One region of the Flintibacter sp. P01028 genome, then DNA from elsewhere that is predicted to be linked to it. Evidence: riboswitches for the same ligand, from Rfam matches in the RefSeq annotation. Region 1 holds a riboswitch; the other holds the start of a gene.
What was found. Region 1 has a riboswitch for ZMP and ZTP ahead of ACEVJK_RS01080 (formate--tetrahydrofolate ligase). Riboswitches for the same ligand answer to the same signal wherever they lie in the genome.
Positions count from the first base shown of each region.

Region 2: linked by a shared signal. The riboswitch ahead of ACEVJK_RS07430 (IMP cyclohydrolase) and the one ahead of ACEVJK_RS01080 (formate--tetrahydrofolate ligase) in region 1 are both predicted to bind ZMP and ZTP.

Region 1 covers NZ_JBHEVC010000001.1:204,630-211,694, forward strand. Annotated here, with positions in the region: gene epsC (serine O-acetyltransferase EpsC) at 1-261, opposite strand, end outside; partial or broken gene ACEVJK_RS01055 (helix-turn-helix transcriptional regulator) at 718-831, shown strand; gene ACEVJK_RS01060 (hypothetical protein) at 968-1,147, shown strand; gene ACEVJK_RS01065 (hypothetical protein) at 1,346-1,741, shown strand; gene ACEVJK_RS01070 (hypothetical protein) at 1,744-2,106, shown strand; gene ACEVJK_RS01075 (formate/nitrite transporter family protein) at 2,257-3,078, opposite strand; gene ACEVJK_RS01080 (formate--tetrahydrofolate ligase) at 3,088-4,752, opposite strand; ZMP/ZTP riboswitch at 4,806-4,897, opposite strand; gene ACEVJK_RS01085 (LysR family transcriptional regulator) at 4,987-5,922, opposite strand; gene ACEVJK_RS01090 (DUF4250 domain-containing protein) at 6,224-6,397, opposite strand; gene ACEVJK_RS01095 (histidine triad nucleotide-binding protein) at 6,409-6,747, opposite strand; gene ACEVJK_RS01100 (hypothetical protein) at 6,813-7,065, opposite strand, start outside.
Region 2 covers NZ_JBHEVC010000003.1:126,044-133,108, forward strand. Annotated here, with positions in the region: gene ACEVJK_RS07415 (amidophosphoribosyltransferase) at 1-1,283, shown strand, start outside; gene purM (phosphoribosylformylglycinamidine cyclo-ligase) at 1,420-2,466, shown strand; gene purN (phosphoribosylglycinamide formyltransferase) at 2,463-3,119, shown strand; ZMP/ZTP riboswitch at 3,154-3,235, shown strand; gene ACEVJK_RS07430 (IMP cyclohydrolase) at 3,282-3,989, shown strand; gene ACEVJK_RS07435 (phosphoribosylaminoimidazolecarboxamide formyltransferase) at 4,017-5,189, shown strand; gene purD (phosphoribosylamine--glycine ligase) at 5,429-6,685, shown strand; gene ACEVJK_RS07445 (HAD family phosphatase) at 6,682-7,065, shown strand, end outside.

The DNA of each region.
Region 1 (7,065 bases):
GACGATGCCCATACCATGGTCCATGACCAGACGGCGGCCGATCTTGGCCCCAGGATGGATCTCAATACCGGTCCAGAACCGGCTCCACTGGGAGACTGCCCTGGCCAAAAATTTCAGATTATGACAGTATAACCAATGGGCAAGCCGGTGATACAACAGGGCATGCACCCCTTGATAGAGCAAAAATATCTCCAATTTGGAGTGCGCGGCCGGGTCACGGCGCTGATACGCCTCCAAGGTTTCCATGAGGGATCTGAACATAGGCTCCTCCTTCCTTATTTTGCGGTAATCCTGCCCCTCGCTGGGCAGGACAAAAAGAAAACCTCTTATGCCCATTTTGGCATAAGAGGCGATAACTCGCGGTTCCACTCTCATTTCTCACTTGACCGGCCGCTATCGGGGCCGAACCGGAGGCCATTACGCCCCGCGCTCCCGGACGCACTTCACGTCTGCCGCTGTGGGCCCCCTTTCAGCCGGTGAAGGGCCCTCTCTGTCCGTTGGCCGGGACGCTACTCTTTCCGTTCCTTGCGCTTGTTACAAATCATTATATTAGCATCCTTCCTGGGAGGTGTCAAGTATAGCCCCGCCTTTTTCTCTGTTTTTCCCCCTCCAGCCGCCTGTCAACTTCAAGTTGACAAATTTCCAGCTTATTTTTCTTGTCATATCGTGGGATTTGGGGTATCTTGGATGCAGAATCAGAAAGGTGGGAGGACCATGATGGAACTGTATGAACGGATCGCCCTGGCCCGGAAGCAGGCCGGATTATCCCAGGAGCAGTTGGGAGAAAAGCTAGGCGTCTCCCGGCAGGCGGTAAGCAAATGGGAGAGCGGAAATCCCCAAACAAAAAGATATTAAGGAACAGCCCGTGTTTACCTGCTTGTAGAATGCTGTTGTATAAGAAATGACACTTGAAATATTGTATTTTTTTCTACATCTAATAAATTAGAATTTGCAAAGGAGACCAGTTATGAAAAAAATCACTAATAAATATAATGGAATGATGTATGGGATGTGTATTGGTGTAGGTGTAGGAACGGCATTAGGCGTGGTATTTAATCACACTATATTAGGATTAGCTATAGGGCTTGGAGCAGGTATGTTTATCGGGAGTTTTTATACTAATAAACATGATGACGATGTAGAGTAGTAAGTGTAAATAAAATTGCAGTTTGTAGATACCAAAATATCGTATTCAGACGGAGCGATCCAGACACGGCGGTGGGAAAATCTCTTAGATTTTTCCGCCGTTTTTAGTGGCTGGTTCACTTCGGCAGTTGAGCGAGCTTGCGAGCGAACAGTAAGCCCCCGTTATCTAACAAGGGGGGCACAAAAAACAAGAGATAAAATGGTCCGGGACCGTTTAGCTCAGTTTTATCGGGAGGTGCTGCAAGATGAGACCTATTCCGCTGTCCTACCGGACGCCATCCTGCGAGAGGCGGAGGCGGGCGTTCTTTCCTCCCACTCTGTCGAGAATATGCTCCTGTTCCCGCCGGTCATATTGATTACAAACGCCAGTTATACCACGGTCCAGCGGGCCCTGAAGCTGCTGGACCACTTTGCGGACCTCCGCTCCTATCCCTCCGACGCGGGCAGCGACCTGGAGCAGTTGAGCAAGAGATCCCCTGTGGATGACCTTTCCAGCCGTGAGGAGCCCCGCCGGGAGCCCCTGTCTTTCGGTGCCGCAGTGGGTGCCGTTATCTTAGGCTTAATAGTAACCGTGCTGCTCCTCAGCTTCCTCTGACCTTGGATATTCGGACATTTGACCTGCGGGTGTGCGGCGGGGTCCTGGTATTTTATATCGTCAACCGCTGCCTTCTTATTCCTAACTCAGACGGACACTTAGGATGGTTCCTGTCCTGCTATGCCAACGACCTGTTTGCCGGGGGAGCCATATGCGCCTGGGCTGACTACCTTTTGCGCTGGGGCAGGCTAGCCCCCCTTCGCTCGGTAAAGCACGCGGTCCCCCTGCTTTTGGCCTGCGGGCTGGTGTGGGAGGTTCTCGCCCCACTTTGGAAAGCGGGGGCAGTCTTCGACCCCTGGGACTTCGTCGCCTATCAGGCGGGCGGACTGCTCTACTTAACCGCCAGAGAACGGGCCTGTCGATAGCGGTCCTCCGGGCTTATTCTGAAGAAAGGGTCGTCTAAAGCACCTGTGAAAGTTCAAAAAACCGGCTGACCACGCCCGGTCGAAAAAACGGCTGTGGGAGATGTGATCAAAAGACCATCTCCCACAGCCGTTTTCTATGCCAATAGGCCGTCAGCTTTTCGGGCGGTAGCAATACCACAGCAGGCCGCCCAGCCCCGCGCCGCCCAGGACGTTCCCAATCGTGACGGGGAGCAGGTTTCCCAGCAGGAATCCCCCCACTGTCAATGCAGACAAGTCCAGCCCCGCCTCCGCCGCCAGTTGGGCATAGGCCGGGACCATCTTGGCCATAAGGCCAGCGGCAATATAGTACATATTGGCAACGCAGTGCTCAAAGCCGCACAGGACAAAGTAACATACCGGAAGAAATGCCCCCATCAGGCGGCTGGCTGTGTCCCTGCCCGACATGGCCATGACCACGCCCAGGCAGACCAGAAGGTTGCAGAAGAAGCCCAGCACCACCCCATTCTGGAAGGGGATGGCACACTTGGCGGCCGCCATTCTCATTGTGAACAGGGCCAGCTGCCCGCCGGAGTAGTCGAACTGACCGAACCAAGCGCAGCCCGCCGCCACCAGCAGGGCTCCGGCAAAATTAGACAGGTAGACGATGCTCCAATTCCGCAACATCCCCCGCCAGGAGCAGCGCCCATCCAGCAGAGAAATGGTGATCAGGCAGTTGCCGGTAAAGAGCTCCGCCCCGGTGGCTATCACCATTCCCAGCCCGAAGGGGAACAGCAGGCCACACACCGTCCGGGCGGTCCAGGTGCCCTGGATGCCATAGGAGGCCGTGTTAGTGGCGGCGCTGCCCATGGCGATCAAGGCCCCAGCCAGGATGCCCAGCAGAATCAGGACAGAGGCTGGCTTTCCGGCCTTCTCCGCCCCAGCGGCGGCGTAGAGCGCCGTCACCTGGGCGGGGGAATTGAAATGGTTATCCATGTGCCCCCCTCAGAACAGGCCGGAGATTACTCCGTTCTCATCCACGTCGATCTTTTCCGCGGAGGGTACCTTGGGCAGGCCGGGCATAGTCATAATATCCCCAGTCTGGACCACCACAAAGCCGGCGCCCGCAGACACCTTCACCTTGGACACCGTAATGGTAAAGCCCTCGGGGCGGCCCAGCCTGGTCTGGTCATCGGTGAGGGAATACTGGGTCTTGGCCATGCACACGGGCAGGCCGCCCATGCCCATCCTCTCCAGCCGCTCCAGCTCCTTGGATGCGGCAGCGGAATAGCTCACGCCCACGCCCCCATATATCTTTTTCACCACAGCCTCGATCTTGCTCTTTAAAGGCTGATCTAACTCATAGGCGTAGGTAAACTTCTTGGGCTGCTCACACAGGCGGAGCACCTCCTGGGCCAGTTGGATACCGCCCTCGCCCCCTCTGCCCCACACTTCGGACAAGGCCACGTTGACCCCCAGTTCTTTACACTTGGAGCGGATCAGGTCCAGTTCTCTGTCGGTGTCGTTGACAAAGCGGTTGATGGCCACCACACAGGGCAAACCGAAGACCTGGGTGATATTCTCCACATGCTTGAGCAGGTTGGGCAGGCCCCGCTCCAACGCCTCCAGGTTTTCCTCTCCCAACTGGGCCTTGGGCACACCGCCGTTGTACTTCAGCGCCTTAACCGTGGCCACGATGACCACCGCGTCCGGGGTCAGTCCGGCGGCCCGGCATTTGATGTCCAGAAACTTCTCCGCACCCAGGTCAGCTCCGAAGCCCGCCTCGGTGACCACATAGTCGGCCAGCTTCAGGGCGGTGTCAGTGGCGGAGACGGAGTTGCAGCCGTGGGCGATGTTGGCAAAGGGGCCGCCGTGGACAAAGGCGGGAGTGTTCTCCAGCGTCTGGACCAGATTGGGCTTGATGGCGTCCTTCAGCAGGGCGGCCATGGCTCCCTGGGCCTTCAGGTCGGCGGCGGTCACCGGCCGGTCGTCATAGGTGTAGCCCACGATGATACGAGCCAGCCGCTCCTTCAAATCCTTCAGGCCGGTAGCCAGACACAGGACCGCCATGATCTCGCTGGCCACCGTGATATCAAAGCCGTCCTCTCGCGGGACGCCCTGCATCCGGCCGCCCAGACCGTCCACGATATTTCGCAACTGCCGGTCGTTCATATCCACACAGCGGCGCCAGGTGATCTTCTTCACGTCGATGCCCAGCTCGTTACCCTGCTGGATATGGTTGTCCAACATGGCGGCCAGAAGGTTATTGGCCGCTCCGATGGCGTGGAAGTCGCCGGTGAAGTGGAGGTTGATATCCTCCATAGGCACCACCTGGGCGTAACCACCACCGGCGGCGCCGCCCTTGACGCCGAACACAGGGCCAAGGGAGGGCTCCCGCAGGGCCAGGATTACGTTCTTGTCCAGCTTTTTCAGCGCGTCAGCCAGCCCAACGGAGGTGGTGGTCTTGCCCTCTCCGGCGGGGGTCGGATTGATAGCGGTGACCAGGATCAGCTTGCCCTTCCGGGCCTTGTCCCGCAGGGGGGTGATGTCGATTTTAGCCTTATAGCGCCCATAGTATTCCAGCAGTTCCTCGCTGACCCCCGCCTTGTGGGCCACCTGGCCAATTGGAAGCATCTCCGCGGCCTGGGCGATCTCGATGTCAGTCTTCATCTTCCATAACTCCTTCCTGTTGCGCCCGCAAAAATAAAAGGGCGCACTAAGCAATAGTGCGCCCAGACGGTCGGCAATATGGCGTTTCACACGCCGGGCCCTGTTCCACGTGGTCACTCCACTTCCGTCAGTCGCAGGGCTTGGATTCAGTTTAGCATAGGCCTCCTCCCTCGTCAAGGGGGGCGGTGTGGTTTCTCTCCGTCCCTTTTGCTGAAAATCAGGCCCGATATTTGTTCAAAGGTTGGCGGGACGGTCAAAGCGGCTGTAATACTCCTTGATCAGGTCGATAAACGTTCTGGCCGCCGGTGACAGGAATCCATTTTTCTTGTAGACCACCGCCATGGGGCAGGTCAGTGGCGGCTCTCCGATGGTAAAGCAGGCCAGCCGGTCCAGATATGGGGTGCGAGAGATGCCGCTCTCCTGTAAAAAGGCGAAGCCCATGTTTTCCGCCACCAGATTGATGGCTGTGGTATTGTTGGTGGTCACCAAAATATTCTGGGGCTCCACGTTATGGACGGAGAAGGTATTGTGGAGCAGCTTGGACAGCCGCCAGTCCGGGGGCAGCATCACGATACGCTCCCGCTCCAGCTGCCGCAGGTCGGGGAAGGGTATGGGGTCGTCGTAGGTACTGGTGAGCCCTCGGACCAGGGGGTGGTCCCGGTGGGCCAAAAGGAAAATATGCTCCCGCATGACCAGTTCATAGGTCAGCTCCGTCAGATCCCCAGGGATGTGCATGATGCAGAAGTCCGTGACACTGCCCGCTGCCAGATCCCCCAGTTCGGGCACCGGCGCCTCATGGAGAACCACCTGCACGTCGGAGTATTGCTTGGTGAACAGGGGCAGCACATCGGGCAGTAGGGTGGAACCACGCCAAGGGGATACGCCGATGTGGAGGACAGGCCGCTTCTCGTTCTGCAGATCCCGCAGGTCGCTGACCAGCTGCCGGTCCAAATAACTCTGGCGCTCCAGATAGGCATGGAACACCTCCCCTGCCGGCGTCAGCTTTAGGGGCGAGTGGGAACGGTCCAGCAACACGGCCCCCAGATTGGACTCCAGCTTGGCCAGATACTGGCTGAGATAGGGTTGGGAGAGATAGAGCCGCTCCGCCGCTTTGGAGATGCTCCGCTCCTTGACGATGGCCATAAAATATTCCGGATTCTTGACGAACATAAACAGCACACCCCATAACTAAAAAGCTATGAGGATTATATCACAGTTCCCCCAGTATGGAAAGGGGTATCTTCCTTTTTCTGATACAGAAAGAAAAACCGGAGCCGTGGAATGATCCACGGCCCCGGTCTGCCCGGCGGTATTGCCTGCCCCGCCCAAGCGTCTGGTGGTCAGAGCGCGCCCTCAGTCAGGAAAAGTGAAAGTAGGGAGGTGTAAGGAGGATGAGAGTTAGCTCTCTCTAACCACGTATAGGTTAGCACATCCTAACTCTCTTGTCAACCCTTTTTTCCGACCTCCTCTATCAAAGGAATTGGTTGCGCTCTCTATGGTAGGTGTAGCCTATGGCAGCCAGCTTATCCTCCACCCCGCTCTGCTCTACATCCAGCTGCGCGCACAGCTCCTCCAGGGTGCAGCCGTCATCCCTAAGCCGGGTATTCAGGAAGCTGAGGAGGATGGCGGGATCATTCGGTACCATCCCCTTCTTCCTCAGCCTGGAGGCCAGGTCATATCCCGGCCAGACAGAACATGGAAATGGAGATGGGGGACAGACTGGCCCGCCTGCTCCCCAATATTGGACACCACACGGTAGCTGTCCAGGCCCAGCTCCTTGGTCACTTTGGAGATGACTGCGAAAATATGGGCCACTACGGCGGCGTTGTCCTCTGTCACCTCGGCCACAGATCCGATATGGGCCTTGGGGATAACCAAAAAGTGGGTGGGCGCCTGGGGATCGATGTCATGGAAGGCAAAGCATACCTCGTCCTCGTAGACTTTGTTGGACGGGATCTGCCCCTCCGCAATCTTACAAAACAGACAGTCAGACATTGGGAAACCTCCTTTGTTTGTTAGTAAGACCATTGTACCCCCTTTTGCCAGAATTGCCAAGGTTTTTATTCCTCCACCGGGAGCAGCCCTCCCAGAGAGAAGGTCTGGCCTAAGATGGTAAGGGATGTCACCTCATCCGGGTCCACAATTTGATTCAGTTGGAACACAAATTCTCCCATCCCGGTATCTGGATTATAGCTCTGGCTCACTGTGCGGCCTACAGATGCGGTTTGGCCGTCCAACAGATTCAGAACGGTAGTACTTTCTATTTCGGAAAACGCCGCTGGCCCCCACATACGGAAATCGTTTTCCTCTCCT
Region 2 (7,065 bases), on a different contig from region 1:
ACTCCATCGAGAACACCCCCTTCCGCACCAAGTTCGAGAAGGATCTGTCTGACTTCCACGGTTGCAGCGGCATCGGCTGCATCAGCGATACCGATCCTCAGCCCCTGCTGGTCCGATCCCACTTAGGCCTGTACGCCATCACCACCGTGGGCATCATCAACAATGCCGAGGAGCTAATCCAGCAGTATTTCTCCGACCACGGACATCAGTTTATGGCCATGAGCTCCGGCAAGGTCAACGCTACTGAGCTGACCGCGGCCCTCATCAATCAGAAAGATGATCTGGTGTCCGGTATCCTCCACGCCCAGGACGAAATCAAGGGCTCCATGACCCTGCTCGTCCTCACCGACAAGGGGGAGATCATCGCCGCCCGGGACAAGTTGGGCCGGCTGCCGGTCCTGGTGGGCCAGAACCAGGAGGGCTGTTGTGTGTCCTTCGAGTCCTTCGCCTACCATAAGCTGGGTTATGCCGACGCCTATGAGCTGGGGCCGAGAGAGATCGTGCGTATTACGGCTGACGGGTATGAAACCCTGTCCCCCGCCGGCGAGGAGATGAAGATCTGCGCCTTTTTGTGGACCTACTACGGCTACCCCAACTCCAACTATGAGGGGAAAAATGTGGAGGTCATGCGCTATCAGAATGGCGAGATTATGGCCCGGGATGAGGTTCTCCACGGTCTTCTCCCCAAGGTGGACTATGTGGCCGGTGTGCCCGACTCCGGCGTGCCCCACGCCATCGGCTATGCCAACCGCAGCGGCAAGCCATTTGCCCGCCCCTTTGTCAAGTATACCCCCACCTGGCCCCGTTCCTTTATGCCCACCAACCAGGACGTTCGGAATCAGGTGGCCAAGATGAAGCAGATTCCGGTACCCGAGCTCATTGAGGGCAAGAAACTGCTCTTCGTGGACGACTCCATCGTCCGGGGAACCCAGCTCCGGGAAACGGTGGAATTTCTCTATGAGTCCGGGGCGGAGGAGGTCCATATGCGCTCCGCCTGCCCCCCCATTATGTACAGCTGCAAATACCTCAACTTCTCCCGTGGCAACTCGGACATGGACCTGTTGGCCCGCCGTACGGTCCAGGAGCTGGAGGGGGACGAGGGCCAGCTCCACCTGGAGGAGTACTCTGACGCCCGCACTGAACGAGGCCAGTGCATGCTCAAGGCCATCTGTGAGAAGCTCGGTTTTGACTCTCTCGGCTACCAGTCTCTGGATGGCCTGCTGGAGGCCATCGGTCTGGACCGGGACAAGGTGTGTACTTACTGCTGGAGCGGCAAAGAATAGGCGTCAGCACGCCATCCCAACCGGAATGTGAAGTCAGAATGGCTCCGGTCCTGCCGGGCTGAACTCCACTGTTCCGTCTGGGGCGCACTCCACAATTCCTGACTTTTAAGTTCTAATTTGATCTGGAGGTCTGAAGATGAAAAACTCCCACTCCGCTTCCTATGCCGCCGCCGGCGTAGACGTCACCGCTGGCTATGAGGCTGTTCAGCGCATCAAGCCTATGGTGGAATCCACTTATATTCCCGGTGTCATGGGTACTCTGGGCGGCTTCGGCGGTATGTTTGCCCCCGACATGGCCGGCATGAAAAAACCAGTGCTGGTGTCTGGCACCGACGGCGTGGGCACCAAACTGCGGCTGGCCATGCTGCTGAACAAGCACGACACCATCGGCATCGACTGCGTGGCTATGTGCGTCAACGACATCATCTGCGGCGGCGCCTCTCCCCTGTTTTTTCTGGACTACATCGCCTGTGGCCGGAATGACCCCGCCCGTATTGCCGAAATCGTCGCCGGCATCGCCGAGGGCTGCCGCCAGTCTGAGTGCGCCCTGGTGGGCGGCGAGACCGCTGAACACCCCGGCGTCATGCCCGACGAGGACTATGACCTGGCCGGCTTCTCTGTGGGCATCGTGGACGAGGAAAATATCATTGACGGCAAGCGCCTATCCACCGGCGACGTGCTCATCGGACTTGGCTCCACCGGCGTCCACTCCAACGGGTTCTCTCTGGTCCGCAAGGTGCTGGATGTGGAGCACACTGACCTGACCTCCCCCATGGAGGAGCTGGGCGGCCGGAGCCTGGGCGAGACTTTGTTGGCCCCCACCCGCATCTATGTCAAGGCGGTCAAGGCTCTGCTGAAGGCCGGAGTAGATATTCACGCCATCAGTCATATTACCGGCGGCGGGTTCTACGAGAACGTGCCCCGAATGATGACGGACGGCCTCACCGCCCGCATTGATCTCAAGACCTTCCCCAAGCTGCCCATCTTTGATCTGATCCAGCGGAAGGGAAACATCCCGGAGCGGGATATGTACAACACCTTCAACATGGGCCTGGGCATGATCCTGGCCATCCCCGCTGTTCAGGCGGAGCGGGCTCTCTCCACTCTGACGGATGCGGGCGAGAATGCCTATCAGGTCGGCTCTGTGGTCTCTGGCAGCGACGGTGTGGAGTTAGTCAAATGAAAAATATCGCGGTTTTGGTATCCGGGGGCGGCACCAATCTCCAGGCTCTCATCGACGCCCAGGGGCGGGGTGAGCTGATCAACGGTCGAATCACCGCTGTCATTTCCTCCACCCCCAGCGCCTATGCCCTGGAGCGGGCCAAGGCCGCCGGCATCCCCGGCTATGTGGCGGCCCGAAAGGACTACCCCTCCAGCCAGGCCATGACTGCGGCCCTGGTAGACAAGCTGAAGGGATTGGATATCGACCTGGTGGTATTGGCCGGCTTTATGGTCATTCTGACTGGCGAGATGGTCCGCGCCTTCCCCAACGCCATCCTCAATGTCCATCCCGCCCTCATCCCTTCCTTCGCCGGCCCAGGGTGCTACGGCCTCCATGTCCATGAGAAGGCCCTGGAGTATGGGGTCAAGCTGTCCGGCGCCACTGTCCACTTCGTCAGCGAGGAGTGCGATGGCGGCCCCATCGTCTCTCAAAAGGCGGTGGAGGTCCTCCCCGACGACACGCCGGAGGTACTCCAGCGGCGCATCATGGAGCAGTGCGAGTGGCAGCTGCTCCCCCAAGCCGTGTCCCTGTTCTGTCAGGACCGGCTAAAGGTGGAGGGGCGGACCGTCCGTGTTTTGGAGCATCCAGAACGCGGAACGCGGAACGCAGAATGAATTTGCTTTTCTTACCCTTTTTTGCTACAATGTAACTGTGCGATATGACTGACGGTAAGTGGAAATGACCACGGGGAGTATCGCGTAATACAAGGCCGACCGTCTGGGCGCACCAATTCACAGAACTGGTGCGCCCTTTTTTTACAACAAAGGAGGAATACTGTGAAGACACATGATCTGAAGGAGATCCTTTCCAACCATCCCTATCCTGGCCGCGGCATCGTCCTGGGCCGCACCGCCGACAACAGCAAGGCCGCCATCGCCTATTTCATTATGGGCCGCAGTGAGAACAGCCGCAACCGGGTTTTTGAGGAAACCGAGGACGGCATCCGCACCAAGGCATTTGACGAGAGCAAGATGGTGGACCCCTCTCTCATTATCTACCATCCTGTGAGGGTGGTAAACGGGGCCACCGTAGTCACTAACGGGGACCAGACCGACACCATCCAGCGGTTCCTTCTGGATGGCAAGAGCTATATCGAGGCCCTTCGCACCCGCTGCTTTGAGCCCGATCCCCCCAACTACACCCCCCGCATCTCTGGTGTGGTGGAGGCCGACGGCAGTTATCAGCTATCCATCCTGAAGTCGGCTGACGGTGATCCCAGCTGCAACCACCGCTACTTCTATGAGTACGACGCCCCTGTGGCCGGCACTGGCCACTTCATCCACACCTATCAGGAGAACCTGGACCCTCTGCCCTCCTTCGAGGGCGAGCCCCGGAAGGTGGCCATCGAGGCCCCGGACGCTCAGACCTGGGCGGAAGAGCTCTGGGCCAACCTGAACCACGACAATAAAGTATCCCTGTTCGTCCAGTACATCGACCTGGCCAGCGGCGCCAGGGAGACCGTCATCATCAACAAGCATGGCTGAACACCGCCAGAAAGGAAGTACGCTCACATGAATGAACTGGAACTGAAATACGGCTGCAACCCCAACCAGAAGCCCGCCCGCATCTTTATGGAGCAGGGCGATCTGCCCCTCAAGGTGCTCAATGGCAAGCCGGGCTATATCAACTTTATGGATGCTCTCAACTCCTGGCAGTTGGTGAAGGCTCTGAAGAAAGCCACCGGCCTGCCCGCCGCCGCCTCCTTCAAGCACGTCTCTCCCGCCGGAGCCGCCCTGGGCCTGCCCCTGTCCGATACCGAGCGGCACATCTATTTCGCTCCAGAAGGGGACCTGTCCCCTATCGCCTGCGCCTATATCCGGGCCCGAGGTGCCGACCGGCTGTGCTCCTTCGGGGACTGGGCCGCCCTGTCTGATGTGTGTGACGGAGACACCGCCCGCTTCCTGGCCGCCGAGGTGTCCGACGGCGTCATCGCCCCCGGCTATACTGATGAAGCCCTGGAGATCCTGAAAATGAAACGCAAGGGCAGCTATAATGTGGTTCAGATCGACCCGGAGTACCAGCCCGCCCCTATTGAGCGCCGCAACATTTTCGGTATCACCTTTGAGCAGGGCTATAACGACCTGGATATCAGCGAGGAGATGCTCTCTAACCTGGTCACCGCAAACAAGGAGCTGTCCCAGCAGGCCAAAAACGATATGCTCCTGTCCCTCATCACTTTGAAGTACACCCAGTCCAACTCCGTGTGCTATGTCAAGGATGGCATGACCATCGGTGTAGGTGCCGGCCAGCAGAGCCGCATCCACTGCACCCGTCTGGCGGGCAACAAGGCGGATATCTGGTGGCTGCGTCAGCACCCCAAGGTTTTGGGGCTGCAGTTCGTAGACCACATCCGCCGCCCTGACCGGGATAACGCCATCGACATCTATATCTCCGACGAGCACGACGACGTGCTGGCCGAAGGCGTGTGGCAGAACACCTTCAAAGTGAAGCCCGATGTGTTGACAGAGCAGGAAAAGAAAGATTGGATCGCCCAGATGTCCGGCGTCACCGTGGGCTCCGACGCCTTCTTCCCCTTCGGGGACAACGTGGAGCGGGCCAGGAAGTCCGGTGTTCAGTATATTGCCCAGCCCGGCGGTTCCATCCGGGACGATCAGGTCATCGCCACGGCGGACAAGTACGGCATGGTCATGGCATTTACCGGAATCAGACTGTTCCACCATTAAGCACTTTCAGTGGGGGCTTTGCCCCTCTGGATACGGCGTCGGTTCTTAAGGGAGCCGCCGCCGATACCCCCCTTGCCTTTTCAATGAAAAAGATGCTTTTAACCGCCGCACGGCCAGGGGGCATAGTGTCCTGCGGCAAAATAAATTCGCTTTCGGACAGCATTAATATCCTTTCTGCCTTTGGTAGAAACTCCGCTAAACTGGATGGTCTATGGCCGCCCGTATGAAAGGAGCATATTATGAAAGTTTTAGTCGTCGGCGGAGGCGGGCGTGAGCACGCCATCTGCTGGAAGCTGGCCCAGAGCCCTAGGGTCACGGAGTTATACTGCGCCCCCGGCAACGGTGGCATCGCCCAGGTGGCCAAGTGTGTCCCCATCAAAGCCACCGATGTGGAGGGCATGGTCCAATGGGCCAGGGAGAACGCCATGGACTTTGTCATGGTGGCCCCGGATGACCCCCTGGCCCTGGGTATGGTAGACGCCCTGGAGGCGGCGGGCATCCGCGCCTTTGGCCCCCGTGCCAACGCCGCCATCATCGAGGCCAGCAAGGCCTTTTCCAAAGGGCTGATGAAGAAGTACCACATCCCCACCGCCAAATATGAGACCTTTACCGACTTAGACAACGCCCTGTCCTATATTCGGGCGCAGGGGGCTCCCATCGTAGTCAAGGCCGACGGCCTGGCTCTGGGCAAGGGGGTAGTGGTGGCCGCCACTGTGGAGGAGGCCGAGGCCGCCGTCCGAGACATGATGGAGGGCAGAAAGTTCGGTGACTCCGGCTCCACTGTGGTCATCGAGGAGTGTATGGTAGGCCCTGAGGTGACTGTGCTGGCCTTCTGTGACGGGGAGCACCTGGTCCCCATGCTGTCCAGCCAGGACCACAAACGGGCCTATGACGGAAACCAGGGACCCAACACCGGGGGCATGGGTGCCTTCTGTCCCTCTCCCAAGTACACCCCGGAGATTGCGAAGGAGTGCATGGACAAGATTTTTCTGCCCACTGTGGCTGCTATGAAGGCGGAAGGGCGTCCCTTTAAGGGGGTCATCTACTTCGGCCTAATGCTCACCAAGGACGGCCCCAGAGTGGTAGAGTACAATGCCCGGTTTGGAGACCCGGAGACCCAGCCCATCCTGTCCATGCTGGACAGCGACCTGCTGGACATCTTCGAGGCCTGTGTGGACGGCACCCTGGACCGGTGCGAAATCAAATGGAAGAAGGGCGCCGCCTGCTGTCTGGTGCTGGCCTCCGGAGGCTACCCGGTGAAATACCAGAGCGGTTACCCTATCTCCGGGCTGGATGAGGCGGGCAGGCTGGCCACCGTATTCCACGCCGGCACAAAGATTGGCAAGGACGGCTCGATCCTCACCGCGGGCGGCCGTGTACTGGGGGTCACCACCACCGGGTCCAATCTGGAGGAGGCCATCTCTAGGGCCTATGAGGCGGTCAAGCCCGTCTCCTTCCAGGATATGCACTTCCGCACCGATATCGGGAAGGTATGAACAAGAAAGAATTGGAGGGCGTAGTATTTGACGCCGACGGCACCCTCTTTGACACCGAGCGTCTGGGTTACTGGGCCTGGGAGGAAGCCGGCCGGCAGATGGGTTGCCCTCAGGCGGCAGACTGCTATCCAGAGGTAGTGGGCCGGGGCCGCGGGGATGTGCTGGCCCTTCTGCCCCGGCTCTTGGGGCCCGACTTTCCTCACGAGCCCTTTATGGAGCTCCGCTCCCGGTTAGCCACCGAGCGGATGGAGCGGGAGGGCGTCCCGGTCAAGGAGGGCGCCCGTGAGGTTCTGGAGTTTCTTCAGTCAAGGCAGATGCCCCTGGCGCTGGCAACCTCCACCTATTACGACCGGACCATATACCGGTTGGAGCACTCCGGT